2 regions of the Neptuniibacter marinus genome follow, and region 2 is predicted to be linked to the other one. Evidence: predicted binding sites of a transcription regulator. Region 2 holds the regulator's gene; the other holds the start of a gene.

Evidence for each region. The regulator FNR, encoded in region 2, switches genes on or off when oxygen is low (the NO sensors DNR and NnrR bind a similar motif). The targets are predictions, from matches to a motif close to TTGATNTANATCAA.
Region 1: ACOQOE_RS08575 (DUF523 domain-containing protein) is a predicted target of FNR. The motif match lies at 2,361-2,374, and genes of this name have one in related genera.

Annotation. Positions count from the first base shown of each region.
Region 1 covers NZ_OZ245004.1:1,849,573-1,853,764, reverse strand. Annotated here, with positions in the region: gene ACOQOE_RS08590 (META domain-containing protein) at 1-229, opposite strand, end outside; gene fabV (enoyl-ACP reductase FabV) at 337-1,530, opposite strand; gene ACOQOE_RS08580 (MaoC family dehydratase) at 1,788-2,219, shown strand; gene ACOQOE_RS08575 (DUF523 domain-containing protein) at 2,460-2,939, shown strand; gene ACOQOE_RS08570 (mechanosensitive ion channel family protein) at 2,963-3,802, shown strand; gene ACOQOE_RS08565 (proline--tRNA ligase) at 3,886-4,192, shown strand, end outside.
Region 2 covers NZ_OZ245004.1:2,690,244-2,694,435, reverse strand. Annotated here, with positions in the region: gene ACOQOE_RS12740 (alpha/beta hydrolase) at 1-371, opposite strand, end outside; gene ACOQOE_RS12735 (adenine phosphoribosyltransferase) at 473-1,015, opposite strand; gene fnr (fumarate/nitrate reduction transcriptional regulator Fnr) at 1,182-1,976, opposite strand; gene hemN (oxygen-independent coproporphyrinogen III oxidase) at 2,049-3,437, opposite strand; gene ACOQOE_RS12720 (sulfite exporter TauE/SafE family protein) at 3,521-4,183, opposite strand; gene ccoS (cbb3-type cytochrome oxidase assembly protein CcoS) at 4,176-4,192, opposite strand, start outside.

The sequences.
Region 1 (4,192 bases), 840 kb from region 2:
CATAGTGATAAGGTAAATAGCCGTTCTCTTCAATTACCTCAGACTTAACGCTGTTATCATTGTAAATTAATGCAACCTCAACTTTCGCAGACTCTGGCAGGTGCGATAACGGCTGCGCATCGATGATGAGAAACGCGCCATCAGCTTTATACATAGAAGGATGTGATAGACACCCAGAAAGAATAAAAAGGGAAACTACAGACAGTAGCGTTACAGGTATAAAGCGCATTCTTCAATTCCGTTTGAAGTAAAAAAACAGGATTAGAAAGGATATATAAAATCCCTAGATACACCAGATAGTAGCATACCGCTACTATCTGGCAAATAAACCGTTAACTATATATCGCTTACATCAAAGTCCACAAGCGGAGAGACATCAAGATCATAATTGATACCTTCAATGCCAAAGCCAAATAATTTCAGAAATTCATCTTTATAAAGCTGATAATCAGTCAAATCGAACAGATTTTCTGTGGTAACTTGTGGCCAGATTTCGCGGCAGGCATTTTGAACTTCATCCTTAAGCTCCCAATCATCCATGCGGAAACGGTTACTCTCATCCATCACAACCGATTCACCGTAAAGGCCCGTAGCAAACAAACGCTGAACCTGTTCCATACAGCCTTCATGCAAACCTTTCTCGCGCATCACTTTGAAGCACATAGCCAAATATAACGGCATAACAGGAATGGCTGAACTCGCTTGAGTAACGACCGATTTAAGAACACCAATATTCCCCTGTCCGCCGTTAACTTTGAGCTTAGCATCAATTGCAGACGCTGCCCGATCAAGATCTTGCTTAGCTTTACCTAAAGCACCATCCCAATAGATCGGCCATGTAATATCGGAGCCGATATAGGAATACGCAACAGACTTACAGCCCTCAGCCAAGACGTCGGCTTCTTCAAGTGCATTAATCCACAATTCCCAATCTTCACCACCCATAACAGTAACGGTCGCGTCGATCTCTTCCTGCGTGGCAGGTTCAACTTCAGCACTGATAATGGCATCTTTATTAGTATCAATGGCCGTGGACTGATAAGGCTTACCAATAGGTTTCAAACAGGAGCGAACAACCTCTCCTGTATCAGGCATTTTTCGCACTGGCGAAGCAAGAGAATAAACAACTAAGTCAACTTGCTTCATCTCCTCTTTAATCAATTCGATTGTTTTGGCTTTTGCTTCATGGGAAAAAGCATCACCATTCAAACTTTTTGAATATAAACCAGCCGCTTTCGCTTCTGCATCAAATGCCGCGGAGTTATACCAACCCGCTGTACCCGTCTTACGTTCTGTGCCAGGCTTTTCAAAGAAAACACCTATTGTCGCCGCATCTGAGCCAAACGCCGCAGCGATACGTGATGAAAGGCCATAGCCACTTGATGCACCAATAACGAGAACACGTTTAGGTCCGTTAACAATTTTACCTTTACTTTTGGTATAGGCAATTTGTTCACGAACATTGGCTGCACAGCCCTCGGGGTGTGTAGTAGTACAAATAAAACCGCGAATTTTTGGTTTGATAATCATGCGTAAACGGGTCTCAAATCCAGTAAATAAAGTTGATTCGTAAGATACATGAAATAGCGCAAAATTTACAGCGTCATATCAGGGCTCAAAAACCAACAAAAACACCTAGATTGTAATATTTAATGTTTATAACCATAGTCGGTCAGCAGATACGCCAATTCTATCGAATTGTTACCTCTGCTGTTTTCTATTAGCCATTCATCCGTAATATTCGTTATCATCACACTATTATTGACGCTTATTTAAGGAATTACCCGATGTCTGATTTACATGGTTATTACTTAGAAGACCTTGAAGTAGGAATGAACGCTTCATTTGCCAAAACTATCACCGACGCCGATGTTTGTCTGTTTGCAGGAATATCTGGCGATACAAATCCAGTACATATAAACGATGAATACGCAAAAACAACCATGTTTGGCAAACGCATTGTTCACGGTATGTTTAGCGCAGCGCTTATCTCTACTGTAGCGGGTACAAAATTACCAGGACCTGGCGCCATTTACATTGATCAACAGATCAAATTTAAAGCACCTGTTTTCATTGGTGATACAGCTAATGCTCTCCTCACCGTTGAAGAAATTGATATGCGCCGTAAACGAGTAAAATGCAAAACAGAAGTTTATGTAGGCGACAAAATAGTTGCGACCGGTAGCGCCACATTTATGGTTGATAAACGCGAAGCTTAAATTCACCTATACGATTAAGCACCACTTTCTTTATAAAATGGTGCTTATCGTTTTTTCTATTCTGAAACAGGCGCTCCCTCACTTCCCTTTTCTTCGCATCAAAAAACACTCCCTAAAGACAGTTTCATTTCTTAGTGCTAACTGACCTAAATCAAACCTGTAATTCATACTTTAGTTCATTGATAAGTTTTTACTGTTCCGTAAAATGTGCGAAAAAAAATAACAACAAGAAATACGGATATGAAACGAATACTAATTAGTGCCTGCATGCTCGGAGAAAAAGTTCGCTTCGATGGTGGCCATCACCTAATTAATCACCCGAATCTACAGCGCTGGCAAGAAGAGGGACGTTTAGTACCTATCTGCCCCGAAATATCAGGTGGATTAGCAACACCACGCCCTCCTGCTGAAACCCAGTGTAAATTCCCGATACTTATCACTACAAAAGAGGGGAAAGATGTTACGCCGCAGTATTTAAGTGGTGCGGAAAAAACCCTCGAGATAGCCAGACGTGAAGGCGTAGTTTGTGCCTTAATGAAGGCCAAAAGCCCCTCCTGTGGCAATAATCAAATCTATGATGGTAACTTCACAAACACTTTAACTGATGGTGCAGGTGTGGCAGCGGCTGAACTCTTAAGAAACGGCATTCCTGTTTTTAACGAAAAACAACTTGCAGAACTCTTTGCTTTTATCGAAGATTCAGAAAGAATCACCGCTTAATCATTTTTCCGCAGAGGCTAGTAATGGAGCAAGAACTTCAAAATGAGTTAGAAACAATTACCAAGCTTAGTAATATGGTTATCGAATTTTTCGTCAACTATAGCTTCCAAGTAATTGGCGCCATTATTATTTTCCTATTGGGCCTCATCGTTGCCCGCTGGATAGCAAAAATTGTCTTAAGACTATGTGAAAAGAAAAATGTTGATGTCACTTTAAGCCTCTTTATTTCTAGCTGCGTTAAGCTCTTTATTATCGCAATGGTGCTTATTGTTTGCTTAGGAAAATTTGGTATTAGTGTTGCCCCTTTCGTGGCCGCTATAGGTGCTATTTCATTAAGTTTAGGCTTAGCATTACAAGGGGTTTTCTCCAACTATGGCGCAGGCTTTACCATCATAATAACCCGCCCTTTTGTTGTTGGAAATACCATAAATATCAATAATATATCCGGCATAGTTAAAGAGATACGCTTAGCTTACACCATCCTTGACACAGAAGATGGAGAGATGATAACTATCCCCAACAAACATATTGTAGGTGAAGTTATCATTAATTCATTCCAATATAAAATTGTCGAGTCTAGCGTTGGCATCAGTTATCAGTGCAAACCTGAAGAAGCAATTAACGTAATTAATCACGCCCTTTCGCAATTTGTTGAGATTCCAACAACCCCAGCGCCTCAAGTAGGCGTCGAGGCTTTTGCCGACTCATCTATCAATATTGGTTATCGTTATTGGGTGCCTACTGAACGCTATTTTGAGGTTCAATACCAAGTTAACTTAGCCGTATACAATGCATTACAAGAAAGCAAAATAGTTATTCCATTCCCGCAACGAGAAGTCACTTTAACTCAAGCAGCTTCATAACTTTCATTTTTACTTGGCAGTTCAAGCACTGGCACCTACAATGTGCCCCGTTTTGTTAATGAATTCTTCGATTGAGTAATAATATGCGCACAAGCCAATATCTCATTTCCACGGTTAAGGAAACTCCATCTGACGCAGAAGTTGTTAGCCATCAGCTAATGTTACGCGCAGGCATGATTCGCAAAGCTGCTTCAGGCTTATACAGCTGGCTACCACTAGGTCTACGAGCCCTTCGTAAAGTAGAAAGGATCGTGCGAGAAGAGATGGATAAATCAGGTGCACTAGAAGTTTTAATGCCCGCGATCCAACCGGCTGAGCTTTGGCAGGAATCCGGTCGTTGGGAGATGTACGGCCCAGAACTGTTGCGGGTTAAAGATCGCCATAATCGCG
Region 2 (4,192 bases):
CTGCCTTGTGCTTTAAGCCAGTCTACCCAAGCAGCTATTTCATGAATTGCATCGGTATGCTTATGGGTGTGGGGCGTTTTACAGTCGTACATACCATGCCGATTATCAAGACCTAAACTTAAATTGATAGCTAGGCTACTCATGCCTTCATCAGCCAGTAGCTCTTGCCATGTGGCAATGATCTCCATGCCATTGTGGGCGAGTGTGCCGTGGGTGATGAGAAGTATATTGTTAAAACCGTTCTCTTCTGTCAGGTACAGGTTGGCATTTAAGTCGAGATGCTTATATTTTAGTGTGATCTCTTCTGCATATAGGTTGCTGGAGTTAAGAAGGCTGCTAGCAAGGAATAGGGCGATAATAATACGGAGCATAGAAATACCTAAACAGCTTGTTCATCAATTAAGTTATAATGATATTCTTAAAAGAAATATGCAAGCCGTTTCAGTGTTCTATTAGAGGTCACTTGTAGTGTTTAAAGGCCTTCGTAGGCTAGAAGCGTATGTACTGGGACGCCGGCATCTTGGATTTTACTGGAACCTTGAAGGTCGGGTAGGTCAATAAGTGCAGCGGCTTCTGATACTGATGCTCCCAATTTTTTGATAATGCTGCAGGCCGCAAGTATTGTTCCGCCTGTAGCGATTAAATCGTCAAAAACTAAAACTTTGTCTCCAGAAGTAACTGCATCAACCTGCATTTCAACTGTCGCTGTGCCATATTCCAGCTTATATTCTTGTTCGATTGTTTGGCCTGGAAGCTTCCCTTTTTTACGGACGAGAACTAAGGGAATATTTAGATGGTAGGAGATAATAGAGCCGATCAAAAAGCCTCTGGCATCAATGCAGGCGATATGAGTAATATCACTATCAACATAACGCTGAATAAAAGCGTCAGAGATCATGCGTAATGCTTTTGGATCTTTAAACAGGGGGGTTATGTCACGGAACTGTACGCCAGGTTCAGGCCAGTCAGGGATGGTTCGAATAACTGACTTCACATAACATTCGTCGTATGACATTAAAAACTCCTTGGAAACAGCTTGTTGATTTGGCTCAATGCATTTTAGGGGAGGTAAAGCTCTAATGAACCCGTTGGGTTACACATTGAGATGGCTACTTTTTGTGCGACTGACGAGCACCGGTAGTCAATATGCCGGTGCTCTTTTGTTTTATATATTATATGACTCAGCAGTGACCATTTTTACCACATTGCGCACTTACTGGTTCAGCGGTATCGCTTTCTATAACCTCTCCAGATAATCTGTAGAGTTGTTCTATATCTTCTATATGAACTTCTTTGCCTTCAACGCGCAGTAAATTGGCTTTCTGGAAACGTGTGAAAATACGGCTGACAGTTTCGACGGCTAAGCCTAAGTAATTACCAATCTCATTACGCGACATGGACAGGCGGAAGCTAGTTTCAGAATAGCCGCGAGCTTTAAAGCGTTGCGAAATTTTTACCAAAAATGTTGCTACACGCTCTTCTGCATTTTTCTTTGATAAAAGAAGCATCATTTGTTGTTCTTCGCGAATCTCTTTGCTCATAGTGCGTAAGAGTTGGCGGCGTAGTTCCGGTAGTTGCCCCGACAGATCATCGAGGCGTTCAAATGGAATTTCGCAAACGGTTGTTGTCTCTAGTACTTTTGCCGAGACAGGGTATTCGTTGCTATCAAATCCGCTCATGCCAACCAATTCGCCTGGAAAATAGAACCCAGTGATCTGTTCCTCACCTTCATTTGTGATGGTGTAGGTTTTGACGGTTCCTGCTCGAATCGCATACACGTCAGTGAACTCAGAACCTTGGTTAAATAGGTGATCACCTTTTTTTAATGGTCGACTTTTATCGATAATTCTATCTAACCGTTCCATCTCTGTCATATTAAGCGAAACGGGGAGACATAATGAGCTAAGACTACAAGTGTTACAGCTAACCTGCTGCAAACTACGCAGCTTCCCTTCGTTTGTCTTGTTATCACTCATAATACATTCCTGTTGTCGTTATAATCGAGTGGCTACATTTTGATTATGTAATATTTCTGTAAATACGGGAAGTTAAATAATCCGTGAGAATCGCTGTGAGCTAATGTCTTTTGGTATATAAGCATCAAAAGCCATACATATTCTACGAATTAGTAACCGACCGGCGGGTGATACGGTAATGCGTTTTGTGTCCATTTGAATGAGACCATCGGAGGTAAAAGCGCTTAGCTCTTGTTGGGCATCAGCAAAGTACTGATCGAATTGGATACCGAAGCGCTGCTCTATTGGTGCTTTTTCTAATTCGAAATGGCAAATAAGATGAGTGATGACATGGCGGCGTATAATGTCATCTGGGGTTAAGCTTACGCCGCGTTTAATTGCATGCTTTTCGCTTTCTACTGCATCTGTATAAGCTTGCATCTCATGCTGGTTTTGATAGTACACAGAACCAATTTGACTAATGGCAGATACACCCATGGCAACGAGGTCACATTCAGAATGTGTTGTGTAGCCTTGGAAATTTCTGTGTAGTTTTCCCGTGTTTTGCGCAATAGCTAATTCATCATCAGGTTTAGCAAAGTGATCCATGCCTATATAGACATAGCCAGCTGCTAATAGTTTGCTAATGGTAGATTCGAGAATCGCAAGTTTTGTTTCAGGACTTGGTAAAGTGGATTCATCAATATGACGCTGTGGCCTAAAACGATCGGGCAAATGAGCATAATTAAATACAGAGAGCCGATCTGGGTTCATCTCAATAACAGTATCTAATGTCTCGTTAAAGCCATCAAATGTTTGATAGGGTAGGCCATAAATAAGATCAAGGTTAAGTGAGCGGAAGCCTTGGCGGCGAGCTTCTTCTAAAATGGCAGAGGTTTGTTCAACCGATTGCACACGGTTAACAGCTTCTTGCACCTTAGGGTCTATATCTTGTAAGCCTAAGCTAATGCGATTAAAACCGATCTCTCTTAATACTTGGATTGTTTCTTCAGTGGCTTCTCTTGGATCTATCTCAATAGAGTAATCGCCGGAGTCATCATCTAGTAGATTAAAATTAGCCCGCATCTGCTGCATTAACTCTCTCATCTGCTCATGGCTAATGAAAGTAGGCGTACCGCCGCCCCAGTGAAGCTGAGTGACCTGACGGTCATTATTATACCATTTGGAAAGCTGAGCCATCTCTTTATACAGGGTATCCAAATAGGGCTGTGCTTTCTTACGATTTCGTGTAATGACCTTATTGCAGGCACAGTAGTAGCAAACGTGCGCACAAAATGGAATGTGTACATAGAGAGAGAGTGGCGCATTTAAGTCGGCAGAGTTTTGTCCCGTTGTCACCAAATCCGAGGAAGATAGTTCAGGATCGAACTGAACGGCTGTCGGGTAAGATGTATAGCGTGGACCCGAAAGGTCATATCGCTTGATTAGATCTAAGTCCCATTTTATCAGGTTGCTATCCACGAATTTTTCCCTCGTTATCTCAAATGCTGCCATCACTGACAGTAAATAATCTATTAGTAACTAAGCTTGGTTTAACTCTATGGCTAATTCAGTATGCCTTGCCAAGGGATCGTGTAGAGTCCCATCAGTATAATCAGGCTACCAGAGAGGTGTTTTGTTAGTTTTCGTTGTAAAACTGTTTTTACTTGCTGTGCTAAAACACCAGTTAAAAGCATAGTGGGCAGGGTGCCTAATCCAAAAGCGATCATTAATTGTGCGCTTAAGGTCCAGTCCGCAGCGGCGGATGCCCATATGAGTGTGCTATAAACGAGACCGCAAGGTAGCCAGCCCCAAAGTACGCCGAGCATGAGTGCTTGGCGTAATGTTTTAACGGGTAAAAAGTGGCGTGCAAAAGGGCTGATTTTTTTCCAGAGATAGGAGCCAAAATGCTCAACCTTGGTCAGACCTTGCCACCATTGTGCTATATAAAGTCCCATGCTGACTAACATTAAACCTGCAAATATTCGTAATGCGAGTTGTATGCTTGGATTTTCAATTAACCAACTTACACTGCCGAGTAATGCCCCCGCTATAGCGTAGCTGGTAATTCGCCCGCTGTTGTAACCCAGTAATAAGCCAAAGCCTTTCATACCATTTGGGCTGCTAAGGGAAACTGTTGTCGCAATACCACCGCACATACCAAGGCAATGTGTACCGCCGAGTAAACCTAGCAAAAATGCGGTTGGTAGTGAGAGTGCTTCAGTCATCCTTATCCT